DNA from 3 places in the Pseudomonas sp. 4CAES_32.4 genome. Region 3 is predicted to be linked to each of the others. Evidence: riboswitches for the same ligand, from Rfam matches in the RefSeq annotation. Region 3 holds a riboswitch; each other region holds the start of a gene.
What was found. A riboswitch is a leader RNA that binds a small molecule or an ion and turns the genes downstream of it on or off. The one in region 3 is predicted to bind cobalamin.
Positions count from the first base shown of each region.

Region 1: linked by a shared signal. The riboswitch ahead of AC3Y64_RS15420 (CbtB domain-containing protein) and the one ahead of AC3Y64_RS11710 (ABC transporter substrate-binding protein) in region 3 are both predicted to bind cobalamin.
Region 2: linked by a shared signal. The riboswitch ahead of cobO (cob(I)yrinic acid a,c-diamide adenosyltransferase) and the one ahead of AC3Y64_RS11710 (ABC transporter substrate-binding protein) in region 3 are both predicted to bind cobalamin.

Region 1 is NZ_CM176882.1:3,469,019-3,474,773, reverse strand. Features, by position in the region: gene nfuA (Fe-S biogenesis protein NfuA) at 1-244, shown strand, start outside; gene cobM (precorrin-4 C(11)-methyltransferase) at 407-1,153, opposite strand; gene AC3Y64_RS15430 (cobalamin biosynthesis protein) at 1,235-1,648, opposite strand; gene AC3Y64_RS15425 (CbtA family protein) at 1,645-2,346, opposite strand; gene AC3Y64_RS15420 (CbtB domain-containing protein) at 2,358-2,555, opposite strand; cobalamin riboswitch at 2,679-2,900, opposite strand; cobalamin riboswitch at 3,116-3,326, shown strand; gene cobW (cobalamin biosynthesis protein CobW) at 3,426-4,499, shown strand; gene cobN (cobaltochelatase subunit CobN) at 4,503-5,755, shown strand, end outside.
Region 2 is NZ_CM176882.1:1,819,069-1,824,823, forward strand. Features, by position in the region: gene AC3Y64_RS08250 (C40 family peptidase) at 154-771, shown strand; gene AC3Y64_RS08255 (C40 family peptidase) at 992-1,528, shown strand; gene AC3Y64_RS08260 (PQQ-dependent sugar dehydrogenase) at 1,664-2,977, opposite strand; gene AC3Y64_RS08265 (hypothetical protein) at 3,044-3,628, opposite strand; cobalamin riboswitch at 3,791-4,021, shown strand; gene cobO (cob(I)yrinic acid a,c-diamide adenosyltransferase) at 4,103-4,714, shown strand; gene AC3Y64_RS08275 (cobyrinic acid a,c-diamide synthase CobB) at 4,711-5,755, shown strand, end outside.
Region 3 is NZ_CM176882.1:2,587,439-2,593,193, reverse strand. Features, by position in the region: gene AC3Y64_RS11715 (Ppx/GppA phosphatase family protein) at 1-934, shown strand, start outside; cobalamin riboswitch at 977-1,171, shown strand; gene AC3Y64_RS11710 (ABC transporter substrate-binding protein) at 1,318-2,331, shown strand; gene AC3Y64_RS11705 (FecCD family ABC transporter permease) at 2,328-3,344, shown strand; gene AC3Y64_RS11700 (ABC transporter ATP-binding protein) at 3,341-4,105, shown strand; gene AC3Y64_RS11695 (GNAT family N-acetyltransferase) at 4,044-4,595, opposite strand; gene AC3Y64_RS11690 (pyridoxal-phosphate dependent enzyme) at 5,675-5,755, shown strand, end outside.

The sequences.
Region 1 (5,755 bases), 880 kb from region 3:
CAACTATTACCTGCAAACCGAAATCAACCCGGGGCTGGCCAGCCACGGCGGTCAGGTCAGCCTGATCGATGTGGTTGAAGACGGCATCGCGGTGCTGCAATTCGGTGGCGGTTGCCAGGGCTGCGGCCAGGCCGACGTGACCTTGAAGGAAGGCATCGAGCGCACCTTGCTTGAGCGCATTCCGGAGCTCAAGGGCGTTCGCGATGTGACCGACCACACGCAGAAAGAAAACGCCTACTACTAAGTAAGGTGTTCACTGCGAAGCCGTCACAAACCAGGCAATGCATTTTCCCGTGATGAGTGCGTTTGTCTGGTGCCACAAGATCAAAAGATCGCAGCCTTCGGCAGCTCCTACATTGGAATGTGTTTCCCTGTAGGAGCTGCCGAAGGCTGCGATCTTTTGCTTTCAGGGCCTGTAAAGGTGTGCATGCCCCGCGCGATACAACGATGATTCGCTGAACACCTCACTGCCCAAGACCCGCCCAACCAGAATCAGCGCGGTACGCCGAAACCCTTTGGCTTCAACCTTCGCGGCAATATCCGCCAGCGTCCCCACCACCCAATCCTGATCTGGCCACGTCGCCCGGTGAATCACGGCAATCGGGCAATCTGCGCCGTAATGCGGCACCAGTTCAGCGAGGATTTTCTGCAGATGATTGACCCCCAGATGGATCGCCATGGTGGCGCCGTGCTGGGCCAGGCTGCCGAGTTCTTCACCCGCTGGCATCGCGGTCTTATCGGCGTAGCGGGTCAGAATCACGCTTTGCGATATGTCCGGCAGGGTCAGCTCTGCTCCCAGCAACGCTGCACACGCCGCCGTAGCCGTCACGCCAGGAATGATTTCGAACGGGATTCCCAGTTCTCGCAAATAGCGGATTTGCTCGCCAATCGCGCCATATAAACCCGGATCTCCGGAATGCACCCGTGCCACATCCTGCCCCTTGGCGTGGGCGGTTTTGATCAGGTCGATGATCTGTTCCAGGTGCAATTCGGCACTGTTGACCACGGTGTCGGCCTGATGGCCTTCGAGCACCGCCGCTGGCACCAGCGAGCCTGCATAGATGATCACCGGGCAACTGCGGATCAACCGCTGGCCTTTGACAGTGATCAATTCCGGGTCGCCGGGGCCGGCGCCAATGAAGTAGACGGTCATCATTGAATCCTTTGAAAAAGCGGCACGGCAATCCCTTCAGATGAAGATTGCTCATAATCAATGGCGAGGATTATCGGGATTTTATGCTGCGCCGGCCAATGCCAACGTTGCCTGCGCGTACTTCTGCCGGGAAATCAGCAGTTTTGCCGGGGCTTGGATCAGTTGTTCAGCCAGTGCCAGAGCGGCACTTTCGGCAACGCCATAGCAGCCGGTTCGCTCGAAGGCGATCTGTGAATGATGGCTGAGCCTTTGCTGATAATTGGCCAGTTCTTCGCTGCTGAAGTACAGCAGTGGCAGGGCTAATTGTGCGGCCAGTTCCTGTAGTCCGGGCTCGTCGCGTTTCAGGTCGATGCTGGCCAAGGCCTTGACGGTCTGGAGTTCGATACGGTGGGCCTGTAACGCCTGATCGAGCAGCGCACGCAACGTACTGGCCGGGCAGCCGCGCTGGCAGCCCAGGCCGACGACGAAGGTCGGCGCTGCGCTGTCATGGGTCATGCGTGGTATTGACCATCGCTTTTGCGGCGGAACAACCAGGCGCTGATCAGGCCCAAGGCCAGCCAGAACGCCACGTTGGTCAACTGCGAAGCGATTTTGAATTGAGCTTCCAGGGCTTCCGGAGCGAGCATCGAATGCACTTCCGGTTGCGGTGCGCCGATGACGTGCGGCACAGCGAGGATGGCAACACCGAGGACCTTCATCAGCCAGTGACGGCTGAACGCGATCAACGACAGGCCGACAGCGGTCGAAGCCGCGGTGCCGATCCACCACATCTGGCGCGATGCCAGATCAGCAGCAGCGGTGCCCGGTAGTTCAGGCGGCAGGCCCATGGTCGGCGCGAGGACGAAGGTCGCGTAACCGGCCAGACCCCAGAGCAGGCCTTGCGAAGTTTTGGTCGGTGCGCGCAGGGTGTAGAGGCCGGCGAGCATCAATGCAAACCCTACGGCCACGACAAGATTGCCGCCGGTGGTCGAAACCACACGCTGCCAACCGTCTTCCGGCTCCCAGGCTTCGGCATCGTGAGTGTGGCCAGCCATGGCGCCTTCGGCGTGTTCATGAACGGCGACGGGTTCGGCTTTCTCGAAAGTTTCCGCCTGAAGAATCAGCGGCGAGACCCAGAAACTCTGCAGCAGAGTGAGGAGCAGGGCGGCCAGCAGACCGGTGAACCCTGCGGTTTGCGCAATACGCTTGATCATGTCGACAGGTCTCAGTGGCACGGGAACGCGGCGCTGTGGCGGGTATCGTGGGCGGCGTTGTGCACCGCTTCGATGTGCGAAAAACCGGCGAAGTAGACCAGGCTGGCGCCCAGAATCGACGCGAAGATCGCGGCGGTCAGGCGTTGGCTCAGTGTGGTGGTGCTGGCGATTTTGTCCGTGTTGCTGCCGGTGCTGCTGATGATCGACATGGCGCTTCCCTCTGGAGTGTCAGCGGGTGATATAGAGCGCATAAAACCCCTGCGGGTCGAGCACGCAGGGGTTCAAACAGCGCCCGCCCACCGCGGGTTTGTTATGTTCAGCGACGCACAAATGCGGGCTGTGTGTTGCGGGCCGGTCTCCGGGCTCACGAGGGGTTGGCGTCAGGCCGACCTGCAAGCGTCACCTTCCCATGCCGTACTGGCACAGTGGTTTTGACGCTTCGCTCGCTTACCGTTGCGGGGGCAGCACCGGACTGACATGGGCTTGAGTAAAGCACATGATTCACCGGTTTCCCGTTTCACCCTGTGAAGGGCACCCGTAACAAGTTGTGTAGGAGAGCATGGGGGTGGGGTTTTGGTCAATTTTTTGGGGTGGATCCGTTGCTGCGGGTGTTGCTGATTAGGGTTCCGCCCTTACGGCGGGTCACTTTTTCGGCGTTTGGAAAAAGTGACTCGCTGTAAGAGCGAAACCGCCAGTAGCAGCACCCGCAGCAACGGATATGCCCCCTATACCAAAACTCAACGCCCATTGACCCACCACCACCCGATGCGTAGCCTTGCGCATTCGAGGTTCTTCGGCCCACGCCGAAGCTAAGAAGGGAACGCGGTCAATGCCGCGGCTGCCCCCGCAACTGTGAACGGTGCTGTTCGCTGCCACGCCACTGCCAGCTCAATCGATGAGCCAGCGGGAAGGCGCAGCAAACGCCAGGCGCATGCCTGAACACCGTCAGCCAGGAGACCTGCCTCGTCACAGATTCTCACTACAACCGGGCGGGGTGATCCGGTGGCGAACGCTTCCGGCGCGCACGCGCGTTGCCGGTTCTCGTCCCGTATGCCCGCCGCTTGCCAAAGGGCATACCGATGAAAACACTGGCCAAACTCCCCGTCACCATCGTCACCGGCTTCCTCGGCTCGGGCAAAACCACGCTGCTGCGCCATATGCTCGACAACGCGCAGGGCCGTCGCATCGCGGTGATCGTCAATGAGTTTGGCGAGTTGGGCATCGACGGTGAGATCCTCAAACAATGCACCATCGGTTGCACCGAAGAAGAAGCCACCGGCCGCGTTTACGAACTGGCCAACGGCTGCCTGTGCTGCACCGTTCAGGAAGAATTCTTCCCGGTGATGCGCGAATTGGTCGCGCGTCGCGGCGACCTCGACCACATCCTCATCGAAACCTCGGGCCTGGCCCTGCCGAAACCGCTGGTGCAAGCCTTCCAGTGGCCAGAAATCCGCAGCGCCTGCACCGTTGACGCGGTAATTACTGTGGTCGACAGCCCGGCTGTGGCCGCTGGCACCTTTGCCGCGTTCCCGGATCAGGTCGACGCCCAGCGCAAACTCGACCCGAACCTCGATCACGAATCGCCGCTGCACGAACTGTTCGCCGACCAACTGGCGAGCGCCGACCTCGTCATCCTCAACAAGGCCGACCAGACCAGCCCGGAAGACCTCGCTCGCGTACGCGCTGAAGTCGCCGAAGAGCTGCCGCCAGCGGTGAAAATCATCGAAGCCAGCAACGGCCGCCTGCCGCTGGACGTGTTGATCGGCCTCGGTGCCGGTTCCGAAGAACACATCGACAGCCGCCACAGCCATCATGATCACCATCACGGTGAAGGCGATGACGACCACGATGACCACGATCATGACGCCTTCGATTCGATCTCCATCGAACTGCCGCAAGCCGACGAAAGCCTGCTGCTCGACGCGCTGACGCAACTGGTGGTTCAGCACGGCATCCTCCGTGTCAAAGGTTTCGCGGCGATTCCGAACAAGCCAATGCGTCTGCTGATCCAAGGCGTCGGCACGCGTTTCGACAAGCATTTCGACCGTCAGTGGGGTGCCGATGAAGCGCGCGTTACGCGTCTGGTGCTGATCGGTCAGGAACTCGATGCCGCCCAACTCGAAGCGCAACTGCGCGCCGCGCTCAGCGTTTAAACCATGCACCTGCTCAGGACTCAGCCCGGCGGTTTCGTCTCGGATGACAACATTGCCGACCTTGGCCAAACCCCCGCCGAGCTGGTGATCCTGTGCAGCGGCGACTCCAGCCTGGCGCTGCTCGCCGAAGCGGCGCAGCAGTTGCCGGAGGATTACCCGAGCCTGCGCCTGGCCAATCCGATGCAGGTGCAGAATCACGCGTCGGTGGATTTATACGTCGATGAAGTGCTGCGCCACGCCAAGGTGATTCTGATCTCGCTGCACGGCGGCATCGCCTACTGGCGTTACGGCGTCGAGCGTTTGGTCGAACTGAGCGAGCGGGGCGTGCAGGTGATTCTGGTGCCGGGCGATGATCGTCCCGATCCGGAGCTCAGCGATTTGAGCACCGTCAACGCCGAAGATCGCGACCGGCTCTGGCAGTTCCTGCGTCAGGGTGGCATGGGCAATGCGCTGGATTTCTTCCGTTGCATGGCCAGCCGTTGGCTCGACCGCGATTACCCGTGGGGCGAGCCTCAAGCCTTGCCGCGCACGGCGATTTACCACCCGAACAAACCCAGCGCCGCACTGAATGACTGGCAAGCCGAATGGCTGCCGGAAAACCCGGTCGCGGCGGTGTTGTTTTACCGCTCGCATCTGCAAGCGGCGAACACCGCGTTTATCGATGTTTTCTGCCAGCGTCTGCAGGCGGCGGGGCTCAACCCCTTGCCAATCGCCGTGGCCAGTTTGAAAGAGCCCGGCTGCCTGGCGGTGGTCGAGGATTGGCTCGACGAAGTCGAGGCGGGGGTCATCCTCAATACCACCGGTTTCGCCCAGTCCAGCCCTGAAGCGCCGCATCTGCGGCCATTTCGCCGCAATATTCCGGTGATTCAGGCGATCTGCGCCCAAGACAACGAACCCGGCTGGCGCGACAGTGAGCAAGGCCTTGGCCCGCGCGATCTGGCGATGCACATTGCCTTGCCGGAACTCGACGGGCGCATCATCAGCCGGCCTATCAGCTTCAAGGATCTGGCCTGGCGCAGCGAGCGCAGTCAGTCCGATGTGGTCTGCTATCGCGCGCAGCCTGAGCGCATGGATTTTGTCGCTGAACTGGCGCGGCGCTGGATTGATCTGGCGCGAGTTCCTAACAGCGAAAAACGCATCGCGTTGATTCTTGCCAACTACCCGACCCGCGACGGTCGCATCGGCAACGGTGTCGGCCTCGACACGCCGGCAGCAGCGCTGAATATTCTGCGGGCGTTGCAGGCCGAGGGCTATCC
Region 2 (5,755 bases), 770 kb from region 3:
GTTGGGCAGGCTGCGTCTCGAGTCAAATGGGCTTAAGCGCTTAGATGTAAACGAGAAACCGAGAAGTCACAAAAAGATCGATTGAATTTGCAAATGAGGCTGATAGCGGGCATAGTCTCGGCTTCTTTACAACTATCAACCACGGTCGTGCCCATGCTAAAGCGCTTCGCACCCCTCGTGCCTCTCGCATTTGTTACCCTGTTGTTTGGTTGCGCTGCTCATTCTCCAGTTCAAGAGCAGTCTCAACAGGTTAAAAATTCTGCTACTGCCCAGTCTTCCGTTATTTATCAGGAAGAGCTGGACACCGAAAAAGAACTCAACGAATTCAACGGCAGCAAGCCTTATCAGCTTCCTGTGCTGGCCGACAGCATCCTCGAACGCGGCATGTCCCTGATCGGTACCCGTTACCGTTTCGGCGGTACCTCTGAAGCCGGTTTCGACTGCAGCGGTTTCATCGGTTACCTGTTCCGTGAAGAAGCCGGTATGAACCTGCCGCGCTCGACTCGCGAAATGATCAACGTGGATGCGCCGCTGGTCTCGCGCGGCAACCTCGAGCCGGGCGATCTGCTGTTCTTCGCCACCAACGGTCGCCGCGGTCGCGTCAGCCACGCCGGGATCTACCTGGGCGACAACCAGTTCATCCATTCCAGCAGTCGTCGCAGCGGCGGTGTTCGCATCGACAGCCTGGGTGACAGCTACTGGAGCAAGACCTTCATCGAAGCCAAGCGTGCACTCGCTATGGCGCCGACCGTGGTTACCGCTCGCAAGTAATTCCCCCCGATGTCGCTGCATTCGCGGCGACAATCAGGCTCCCGGCAACGGAGTAGACCTATACTTTACAAGGTGAAGTTAAAGTCTTACTTGAAGTTTGTCGTATAGCCGCTAGAATCCTGAATCTATATTGATGGCAAACCGCCTGCGTGCTCCGCAGGCGGTTTTGTTTCTGTCCATTCGGCAGAAAAAGCCGCAGCCAGATCAGGATGTTCTGCTTATGACCATGTCGGCCCGCCTCGCATTGATGTTTTTCGCAGCGCTGCTCAGCGCCTGTGCCAGCCGCACTCCGCCACCAGCGCCGGTGGTGCGCGCCCCGGTCGTGTTCGGCCCCTCGCAATCATTTTCACCGGCTGCTGAAGACGTGCTGTTCCGCGCGCTCGGGCTGGTGGGTACGCCTTATCGCTGGGGTGGCAACACGCCGGATTCGGGGTTTGATTGCAGCGGCCTGATCGGGTTTGTCTACCGCGATGCGGCGGGCATTTCCCTGCCAAGAACGACGCGCGACTTGATCGTGATGCAGGCGCCGAACGTTGGTAAGGAAGGCTTGCAGACTGGTGACCTGGTCTTCTTCGCCACCAATGGCGGCTCACAAGTCAGTCATGCGGGGATTTATGTCGGCGAAGGGCGCTTTGTGCATGCGCCGGCAACAGGCGGCACGGTGAAGCTCGATAGCCTGTCGAAGGCGTATTGGCAGAAGGCTTACCTGAGCGCCAAGCGTGTATTGCAGCCGGAGCATCTGGCGCATAACCCGTAATTCAAACTACTCAGAAATCCAATGTGGGAGCTAGCCCTGCTAGCGATTGCGGAGAGTCAGTCACGTCGGAGTTGACTGATACATCGCAATCGCCAGCAGGGCTAGCTCCCACAGTGTTTTGTGCCAGGCACTAAGTTATTGAGTGGCCGAAACTCGCCACACTTTGTTGCCGACATCATCCGCCACCAGCAATCCGCCCTGCTGGTCGATCACCACGCCCACCGGGCGACCCAGTGCGTTCTCGTCCTTGTCGAGAAATCCGGTCAGCACATCCACCGGCGTGCCATTCGGTTTGCCGCCGTTAAACGGCACGAAAATCACTTCGTAGCCGCTGTGCGGTTTACGGTTCCACGATCCGTGCTGGCCGATGAAGGCGCCTTCCTTGAACTGCGCCGGCAAGGTGTTGCCCTCGGCGAAGGTCAGACCGAGAGAGGCGGTGTGCGGGCCAACCGCGTAATCCGGGGCGATGGCTTTGGCCACCAGATCGAGATTTTGCGGTTCGACGCGCACATCGACGTGCTGCCCGTAATAACTGAACGGCCAGCCATAAAAACCACCGTCCTTCACCGAAGTGATGTAGTCCGGCACCAGGTCGCTACCGATTTCGTCGCGCTCGTTGACCGCCGTCCACAACGCACCGCTGGCAGGCTCCCACGCCAGGCCGTTCGGGTTGCGAATACCGGAAGCGAAGATCCGGTGATTGCCGGTCGCCCGATCCACTTCCCAAATCGCTGCGCGACCTTCTTCTTTATCCAGACCGTTTTCGCCGACGTTGCTATTTGAGCCGACGGTGACGTACAGCTTGTTGCCGTCCTTGCTGGCGATTACGTTTTTGGTCCAGTGATGGTTCAGCGTACCGCCGGGCAGATCGACGACCTTGATCGGTTGCGTCTTGATCTCGGTCGCGCCGGGCTCGTAATGGAAGCGCAGCAGGCGATCGGTGTCGGCGACGTACAGATCATTGCCGACCAGTGTCATGCCGAAAGGCGAGTTGAGATTTTGCAGAAACACGGTGCGGGTTTCGGCCACGCCATCGTGGTCGGCGTCGCGCAGCAGGGTGATGCGGTTCGGGCTCGGCACGCCGGCGCCAGCCTTGCCCATCACGGTCTTCATCACCCAACCCTTGATGCCTTTGCTGTCATCCGGTTTCGGCGGGGCATTGGTTTCCGCCACCAGCACATCACCGTTGGGCAGCACATAGAGCCAGCGCGGATGATCGAGACCTTCAGCGAAAGCCGCGACTTGCGTACCCGCCGCTGCCGTCGGTTTGGCACCTGCGGGCCAGCCGACCGCCGGGGCGATATTCACCGTCGGGATCAGGGTTTTATTCGGTTCGGGCAGTTTCGGCGTTGGGCCGGTGCCGTCGGAGACTTGCAGGCTGGAGGTCTCACCGCAGGCGGCGAGCCCTCCGGCGAAGGCGATGACAAAAGCGAGCTGGGACTTGCGCATTGCTGATCTTCCCTATGAATGCATTCTTAATCATAGAGGAGGGCGCAAGCCCGATGGTTCAACTGCTCAGCCGCGGGCTTCCTTGAACAGCACGGCAATGCCTGGGTGATAGTTGCCGGCTTCGCTGCGCAATTTGCGGTAGGCGTAGGGAAAATACCAGGCGACCGCACAGGTGTGTTCCTTTTGCAGGTCATCGACCACGTCCTGCAATTCTTCGGGGCTGGCGCTGTGTTGGGCCTTTTGCGGGGCGACAAACAGGCAGCCGAGCTTCAGATCACTGGCGAAGCTGATGCGTTTGGCATCGTTGGTGATGTCGAGAAGGGCTTGGGTCAGGTTGAGATTGTTCACCCGTGGCCAGCGCTGCGTGGCCTGGATATACGCCCGATCTTCGGCGCCGGCGAGGAACAGGTCGGCGCGAGCATTGCGCTCGCCTTCTTCATTCTGTTTGCGCGTGGCAGTGTCGTTGAGAGTGACCAGTTCGGCCATCCAGGCTGCCGCGCTCAGCAAGCCGAGATTGGCCTTCTCGTCATGCCAGTAAGGCGTGTCGCTGTCGCCGCGCACAGCGTTGTAACGGTCAATACAGTCAAACCAGCGTTCAAGCACCGGGCGCATGAATTCCAGGCGCGGGTTGCTGATGATCATGCCTTGCATCGTCATCATCCTTATTGTTGTAGTGGCTTTTCCGAGAAAAGCATGGCTCTTTGATATCATTTGTATCAGCGTGGCACAAGATTGGCGTCAGATAATTGATCGGCGGCAGTTATTCGCCCGCTGGCCCCCTCTTTAATTGACGCTCCACCCCCAACCCTCTAACCTTCGCGGCTTGTTTCAGGTGCTCTGTGACCACGGTCGACAGAGTGAAACAGGGAAGCCGGTGAGGGTTGTCTTCAAGCGAAGAACGATCACGATCCCGGCGCTGCCCCCGCAACGGTAAATGAGTAAAAGCTGCGCCTTGAGCCACTGCTTCGAAACAAGCGGGAAGGCGCGCAGTCAGGCCAAGTGCCGCTCATGAGCCCGGAGACCGGCCTGATCCATCCAGCGGCATCACGGTGGGCGATGCCAGGCTTTTTGCCGTCTATTCTTGTGCCTGCCCGCCGTTATCCAGCCTCAACGGAGAGCTCCCCCATGACTGATTCCCCCGAGCGCGACGAACGCCATCTGGCGCGTATGCAGCGCAAAAAAGCCGTGATCGACGAACGCATCGCCAACTCGCCCGACGAGTGCGGCCTGGTGCTGGTGCTGACCGGCAACGGCAAAGGCAAAAGCAGCTCGGCATTCGGCATGCTCGCCCGCGCCATGGGCCACGGCATGCAATGCGGCGTGGTGCAGTTCATCAAGGGGCGCAACAGCACCGGTGAAGAGTTGTTCTTCCGCCGCTTCCCCGAGCAAGTGCGCTTCCACGTGATGGGCGAAGGTTTCACCTGGGAAACCCAGGACCGTCAGCGTGACATCGCTGCCGCCGAAGCCGCGTGGGCTGTGTCCCGCGAATTGCTGCGCGATCCATCGATCGGTCTGGTGGTGCTCGATGAACTGAACATCGCCCTCAAGCACGGCTACCTCGATCTCGATCAGGTGCTCAGCGATTTGCAGGCACGTCCGCCGATGCAGCATGTGATCGTCACCGGTCGGGCGGCCAAGCCGGAAATGATCGAGATGGGCGACACGGTCACCGAAATGGGCATGCTCAAACACGCCTTCCAGGCCGGCATCAAAGCGCAGAAAGGCGTCGAACTTTGAATCAACCACGTCACTGCCCGGCGGTACTCATCGCCGCGCCGGCCTCCGGTCAGGGCAAGACCACCGTTACCGCCGCACTCGCTCGTTTGCACCGCAATCAGGGGCGCAAGGTGCGCGTGTTCAAATGCGGCCCGGACTTTCTTGATCCGATGATTCTCGAGCGCGCCAGCGGTGCCCCCGTTTATCAATTGGACATGTGGATGGTCGGCGAGCAGGAAAGTCGTCGTCTGTTGTGGGAAGCCGCCGCCGAGGCCGACCTGATTCTGATTGAAGGCGTGATGGGTCTGTTCGACGGCACACCGTCCAGCGCTGATCTGGCGCGGCATTTCGGTGTGCCGGTGCTCGGGGTGATCGACGGTACGGCCATGGCGCAGACCTTTGGTGCGTTAGCGCTGGGGCTGGCGAAGTATCAACCGGATCTGCCGTTTGCCGGCGTGCTGGCCAACCGCGTTGGCACCTTGCGCCATGCGCAGTTGCTCGAAGGCAGCCTTACCGAAGGTTTGCGTTGGTACGGCGCGTTGTCCCGCGAGACCGGCATCGAACTGCCGAGCCGCCATCTCGGCCTGGTTCAGGCCAGCGAACTGAATGATCTCGATGTGCGTCTCGACGCCGCTGCCGACGCACTGGCGAGCAGTTGCGAGGTAGCGCTGCCACCGGCCGTGGAGTTCGCCGCGCCAGATGTTATCGCCGTCGAGCCGCTGCTGAAAAACGTGCGCATCGCCGTCGCTCGTGACGAGGCATTCGCCTTTACCTACGGTGCAAGTCTCGATTTGTTGCGGGCGATGGGCGCCGAGTTGAGCTTCTTCTCGCCAATCCGCGACACGCAATTACCTGAGGCGGACAGCGTGTATCTGCCCGGTGGGTATCCGGAATTGCATCACGTCGCGCTGTCGCAGAACACCGCGATGGTTGAGGCGATTCGCGCGCATCATGCAGCGGGTAAGCCGTTGCTCGCTGAGTGTGGCGGCATGTTGTATCTGCTCGACTCTTTGACGGACGTTGAAGGCACTCGCGCCGAATTGGTCGGGCTGCTTAAAGGCG
Region 3 (5,755 bases):
GAAACAAGACGCCTCGCTGTTCGCCGCCATCGACCTGGGTTCGAATGCCTTCCGGCTGATGATCGGCCAATCGGTGCGCAGCCGCAAAGGCCTGCTGATTCAGGAAGTGAAAACCCTGCGAGAGCCGGTGCGTCTGGCCGAAGGTTTTGACGGTGGCACGCTGGATGCGTTGGCACTGGATCGCGGTTGGCAGGCGTTGGCGCGGTTCGGCAAGAAGCTGCGCGGCTTCGAGGCGGGTCGGGTGCGCGCGGTGGCAACCAGCGCAGTGCGCGAGGCCGATAACGCTCAACTGTTTCTCGCCAGCGCCGAGCGGCATCTGGGTTTTCCGATTGACGTCATCTGCGGCCATGAAGAGGCGCGGCTGGTCTACGCCGGCGTGACCCACGCCCTGCCAAGCGACGCGGACATGCGCCTGGTGGTCGATATCGGCGGCGGCTCTACCGAGTTGATCCTCGGTCAGGGTTCACAACCGTTGCTCACCGAAAGCATCGCCATCGGCAGCGGCACCTTGAGTACGCGCTTCTTTCGCGGCGGCGAAGTATCCGCTGGCGCGCTGCAAGCCGCCGAACGCTTCGCCATCCTGCAATTCGAACACGTCGCGCGGCGTTATCGCGCTCAAGGCTGGCAGCAGACCATCGGCTCTTCCGGCACCGCACGCATGCTGGCCAAAGTGCTCAAGGCCAATCGTCTCAACGACTACGGCCAGGACGGCATTACCTACGGTGGATTGCTGCGCCTGTCGTTGCTGCTGCTGAAAGTGAACAACGTCCGGCAACTCAAGCTCGCCGGCCTGCAACCCCACCGCCAAAGCATCTTGCCCGCTGGGCTGGTGCTGATGCTGGCGGCGTTCAAAGTGTTCGGCATCGCGCAGATGGTGCCGTCCGAACCGGGCCTGCGCCTGGGCGTATTGCACGGTTTGATGAGTCAGCATTAATCCTCGCCCCGACAGATTCGTCTCCCCTTCGGCGGCCTGATCGACTACCATGCCGCCGCCGGTTTCCACACGGGATTAATAGGGAATCCGAAATGCTTGCACAGCATCAATCGGAACTGCCCCCGCAACTGTAGGTGCTGAGCCTGCTCCACGACTGCCACTGGGATGACTCCCGGGAAGGCCGGAGCCAGGCGATGACGCATCAGTCAGGAGACCTGCCGGCACAGTGACTGACTAACCGGCGGGGTGTCCGGGAAGGACATCGTGCCGCGCGTCTCTTGATCAAATGCCGGCCTTGCGCAGTTTTCCCCAACCGCGTTCGATGGTGTGTTTCCAATCCGTACCCTCCCCGCTCCCCGTACGGATCCATTGGAGACTGCCCCATGCTGCTGCCTCGCGTTGCCACCCTCATTACCGGTCTGAGTCTTTGCACGCTGGCCCATGCGGCACCCACTCAATACCCGCTGACCATCGAAAACTGTGGCAGCCACCTGACCTTTCAGCACGCGCCGGCGCGCACCGTGACCATCGGCCAGGCCGGCACGGAAATGCTCTACGCCATGGGTCTGGCGGACAAAGTCGTCGGCACCTCGCTGTGGTTCAACAATGTCTTGGACAAGTACAAGGCGCAGAACGACCAGATCGAGCGCCTCGCCGACAACGAACCGAGTTTCGAAGCGGTCATCGGCAAGCGCCCGGAACTGGTCGCCGTGGAGCTGGAATGGATGGTCGGCCCACAAGGTGCGGTCGGCACCCGTGAGCAGTTTCATGAACTGAAAATCCCCACCTATCTGCTGCCTTCCGATTGCGAAGCCAAGGACAATCTGGTTGGTGCCGACGGCACGCGGCTGGCGCCTTTCAGCATCGATAGCATTTACAAAAGCGTGAGCCAACTGGCGCAGATCTTCGATGTGCAGGATCGCGGGCAGCAGCTCAATGATCAGCTCAAGGCCAGCCTGGCCAAATCCATCGCCACCGCCCAAGGCAAACAGCTCAAGGACGTCAGCGCCCTGGTCTGGCTCTCCAGCGCCGAAATGGACATCGAGCCGTTCGTGGCCGGGCACAAAGGCATTCCCGATTTCATGCTCAGCACCCTCGGCGTGCGCAACGTCGTGCAGTCCGACGAAGAATGGCCGACCGTCGGCTGGGAAACCATCGCCAAAGCCAACCCTACGTTCCTGGTGATCGCCCGCATGGATCGCCGCCGTTTCCCGGCTGACGACTATGAAAAGAAACTCGCCTTCCTGCGCAGCGATCCGGTGACGCGCAACATGGACGCGGTGAAAAACAACCGCATCATTATTCTGGACGCCATGGCCATGCAGGCCAGCCTGCGCATGTTCGACGGTCTGGAACAACTGGCCACGGCCATCAACGGCTATGACCTGTCGAAATGAGTTCTAGCCTGATCCGCACGTTGCTGGCCTTGGTGACACTGTTGATAGCAGTGGTCGCCGGCGTCGCCATCGGTGAAACCTCGATCAAACCGGACGTGGTCCTGCAAGTGCTGGCCAACAAACTGTGGGACGCCGGTTATGTGCTCGACCCCATTGACGAAGGGATCGTCTGGAACTACCGCCTGACCCGCGCACTGGTCGCCGCTGCCTGCGGTGCCGGGCTGGCGACCTGCGGAGTGATTTTGCAGTCGCTGCTGCGCAATCCGTTGGCCGATCCGTATCTGCTGGGAATCTCTGCGGGCGCCTCGACCGGTGCGGTGATGGTCGCGTTGCTCGGCGTGGGCGCCGGCGTCATCTCGCTGTCGGTCGGTGCTTTCGCCGGTGCCGTGATGGCGTTTGTGTTGGTGATTCTGCTGGCGCGGGTCAGTGGCTCGGCCAGTGGCACCGGGCAGATCATTCTTGCGGGCATCGCCGGTTCGCAACTGTTCAATGCACTGACAGCGTTTTTGATTACCCGCTCGGCCAGCTCCGAACAGGCGCGCGGGATCATGTTCTGGCTGCTCGGCAATCTCGGCGGCGTGCGTTGGCCTTCGGTGTGGCTGGCGGTGCCGGCGGCATTGCTGGGGTTGGCGGTGTGTCTGTGGCATCGGCGTGCGCTGGATGCGTTTACCTTTGGCGCGGATTCGGCGGCGTCCCTCGGGATTGCAGTGCGGCGCGTGCAGATTCTGCTGATCGGTTGCGCAGCGCTGGTGACGGCGGTGATGGTATCGATTGTCGGTTCGATCGGCTTTGTCGGGCTGGTGATTCCGCATGCCGCGCGCCTGCTGCTCGGCACCGGCCATGCACGTCTGTTGCCGGCGAGTGCCTTGGGCGGCGCGGTGTTTCTGATTGCCGCTGACGTGTTGTCGCGCACGTTGATCAAGGGCCAGGTGATTCCGGTCGGGGTGATTACCGCGCTGGTCGGTGCGCCGGTGTTTGCCTTGATTCTGGTTGGCCGCAGGTCCGCGCGATGAGCAGTGTTTTGAGTTGCTCAGGATTGGCCTTCAAAGTGCGCGGCGCCGAGCTGCTCAACGGTGTCAGCCTTGCGCTGCAACGCGGCGAAACCCTCGGCATCGTCGGGCCGAATGGTTCGGGGAAATCGACGCTGCTGAAACTGCTCGCCGGGCTGCGCGAACCGAGCGCTGGCGAGGTGCTGCTTGACGACCAGCGCCTAAGCAAAATGGCCCGCCGCAGCATTGCGCAGACACTGGCGGTGGTCGAGCAGCAGGCCGACACCGACGATGGCATTCGCGTGTTCGACGCCGTCGCGCTGGGGCGCACGCCTTGGCTGTCGGCATTGCAACCGTGGTCCGTGGCGGACGATGCCATCGTCGAGCAGGCGCTGATCGATGTTGACGCTCTGCACCTGCGCAATCGTCTCTGGCGCAGTTTGTCCGGCGGTGAACGCCAGCGAGTTCACATCGCCCGGGCATTGGCTCAGCGACCGCAGATCCTGTTGCTGGACGAGCCGGCCAACCACCTCGACATCCAGCATCAATTAAGCATTCTCAAGGTGGTGCGAGCGCTGCCGGTGACCACGCTGATCGCGCTGCATGATCTGAATCAGGCGCTCAACTGCGATCGATTGGCGGTGCTGGAGCGCGGGCGCCTCGTCGCGTTGGGCAAGCCGCTGGAAGTGCTGACACCCGAGCGGTTACAGGAAACCTTCGGGGTCAGGGCGCATTACCTGACGGACCCGTTTGATGGCGCGCAGATCCTGCGTTTTCACGGATGATTTTTTGCATGTGAGTGGTCTGCCACACCGGGTCAGAATCGACATCAATAATCGCGAAACCGTGCCGTTGCCAGAACGCGATCGCGCCCGGCAGAAACGGATGAGTGTGCAGGTAGATCACCTCGACTCCGTCGATGAACGCTTGTTGTTTTAGCGCTCGATACAGCGCACCGGCCAACCCCGAACGCCGCTGCGATGGCAGGACGAACAGACGCACGATTTCCACGACCTTGCGTCCGGGATAGGCGAGGTGCGGGAAGCGTCGGTCATAGGGCAGGTAGCCAATCGAGGCAACGACCTGGCCCTCATGGCGAGCAATCAGAAAACGCCCTTCGCCTTGCAGATACACCTCGGCAAAACGCGTCAGGTCATCAGGCATGCCCGTTGCGCTGAGTTTTGGAAAAAGCTCGGCACGGGCCTTGAGAGCGAAATCCAATACCTCAGCAATATCTGTGTCGGAGACGGTCTGAATGATCGGTTGATGAGTCATGAAACGGCAAACACCTGGACTGCGGACGGCCACCTTAACAACTGGCCCCTATGCGATGCCAACAATCTCGGACACACCGCCATCGCCAGCAGGGCTGGCTCCCACAGGTTTTGTGGAATGCCATCTATCTCAGTCACACCACAACCCTTTGTGGGAGCTAGCCCTGCTAGCGATTCGGTCAGCAAGGCCTACATCTCCATCGACTGACCCACCGCCATCGCTGGCAAGCCAGCTCCCACAGGTTTTGTGGGATGCCATCAATCCCGGCAACACCGCAAATCCTTGTGGGAGCTAGCCCTGCTAGCGATTGGGCCAGCAGGGCCAACATCTCCATCGACTGACCCACCGCCATCGCTGGCAAGCCAGCTCCCACAGGTTTTGTGGGATGCCATCAATCCCGGCAACACCGCAAATCCTTGTGGGAGCTAGCCCTGCTAGCGATTGGGCCGGCACAGTCAACATCTTCATCGACTGGCCCACCGCCATCGCTGGCAAGCCAGCTCCCACAGGTTTTGTGGGATGCCATCAATCCCGGCAACACCGCAAATCCTTGTGGGAGCTAGCCCTGCTAGCGATTGGGCCAGCAAAGCCAACATCTCCATCGACTGACCCACCGCCATCGCTGGCAAGCCAGCTCCCACAGGTTTTGTGGGATGCCATCAATCCCGGCAACACCGCAAATCCTTGTGGGAGCTAGCCCTGCTAGCGATTGGTCCAGCACTACCAACCTTTCCTTCGACTGACACATCGCCATCGCCAGCAGGGCTGGCTCCCACAGGGTTTGTATTTCAGTCAAATGATCGCTGGCCTGGAAAACGGATCCCGTTTTCGCTGCAGGAAATCTCTTCACAGATCAAGCCATTGTCATCGGTGAAGACGCTCTTTGGATACTCAATGGCGCCTCCTTATAAACGCGGCCAAACCCGGCCTGCAGCGATTTGATTTCGTTCTATCGTTAGATCGAATTGGCTGTATTTCCGGCGGACTAATGGTTGCGACAGAAGATGTCTGAGCCTATGTTGCACCCGAGTCTTTTCCCCGCGAATGGAACGCGATCAACACCACTAAGAGGTGAAGAAATGTCAAAGGAATCACGCCCTGCGGTACTTGGGCTGATAGGCAACACTCCGCTTGTTCAAGTCACCCGGTTCGATACCGGG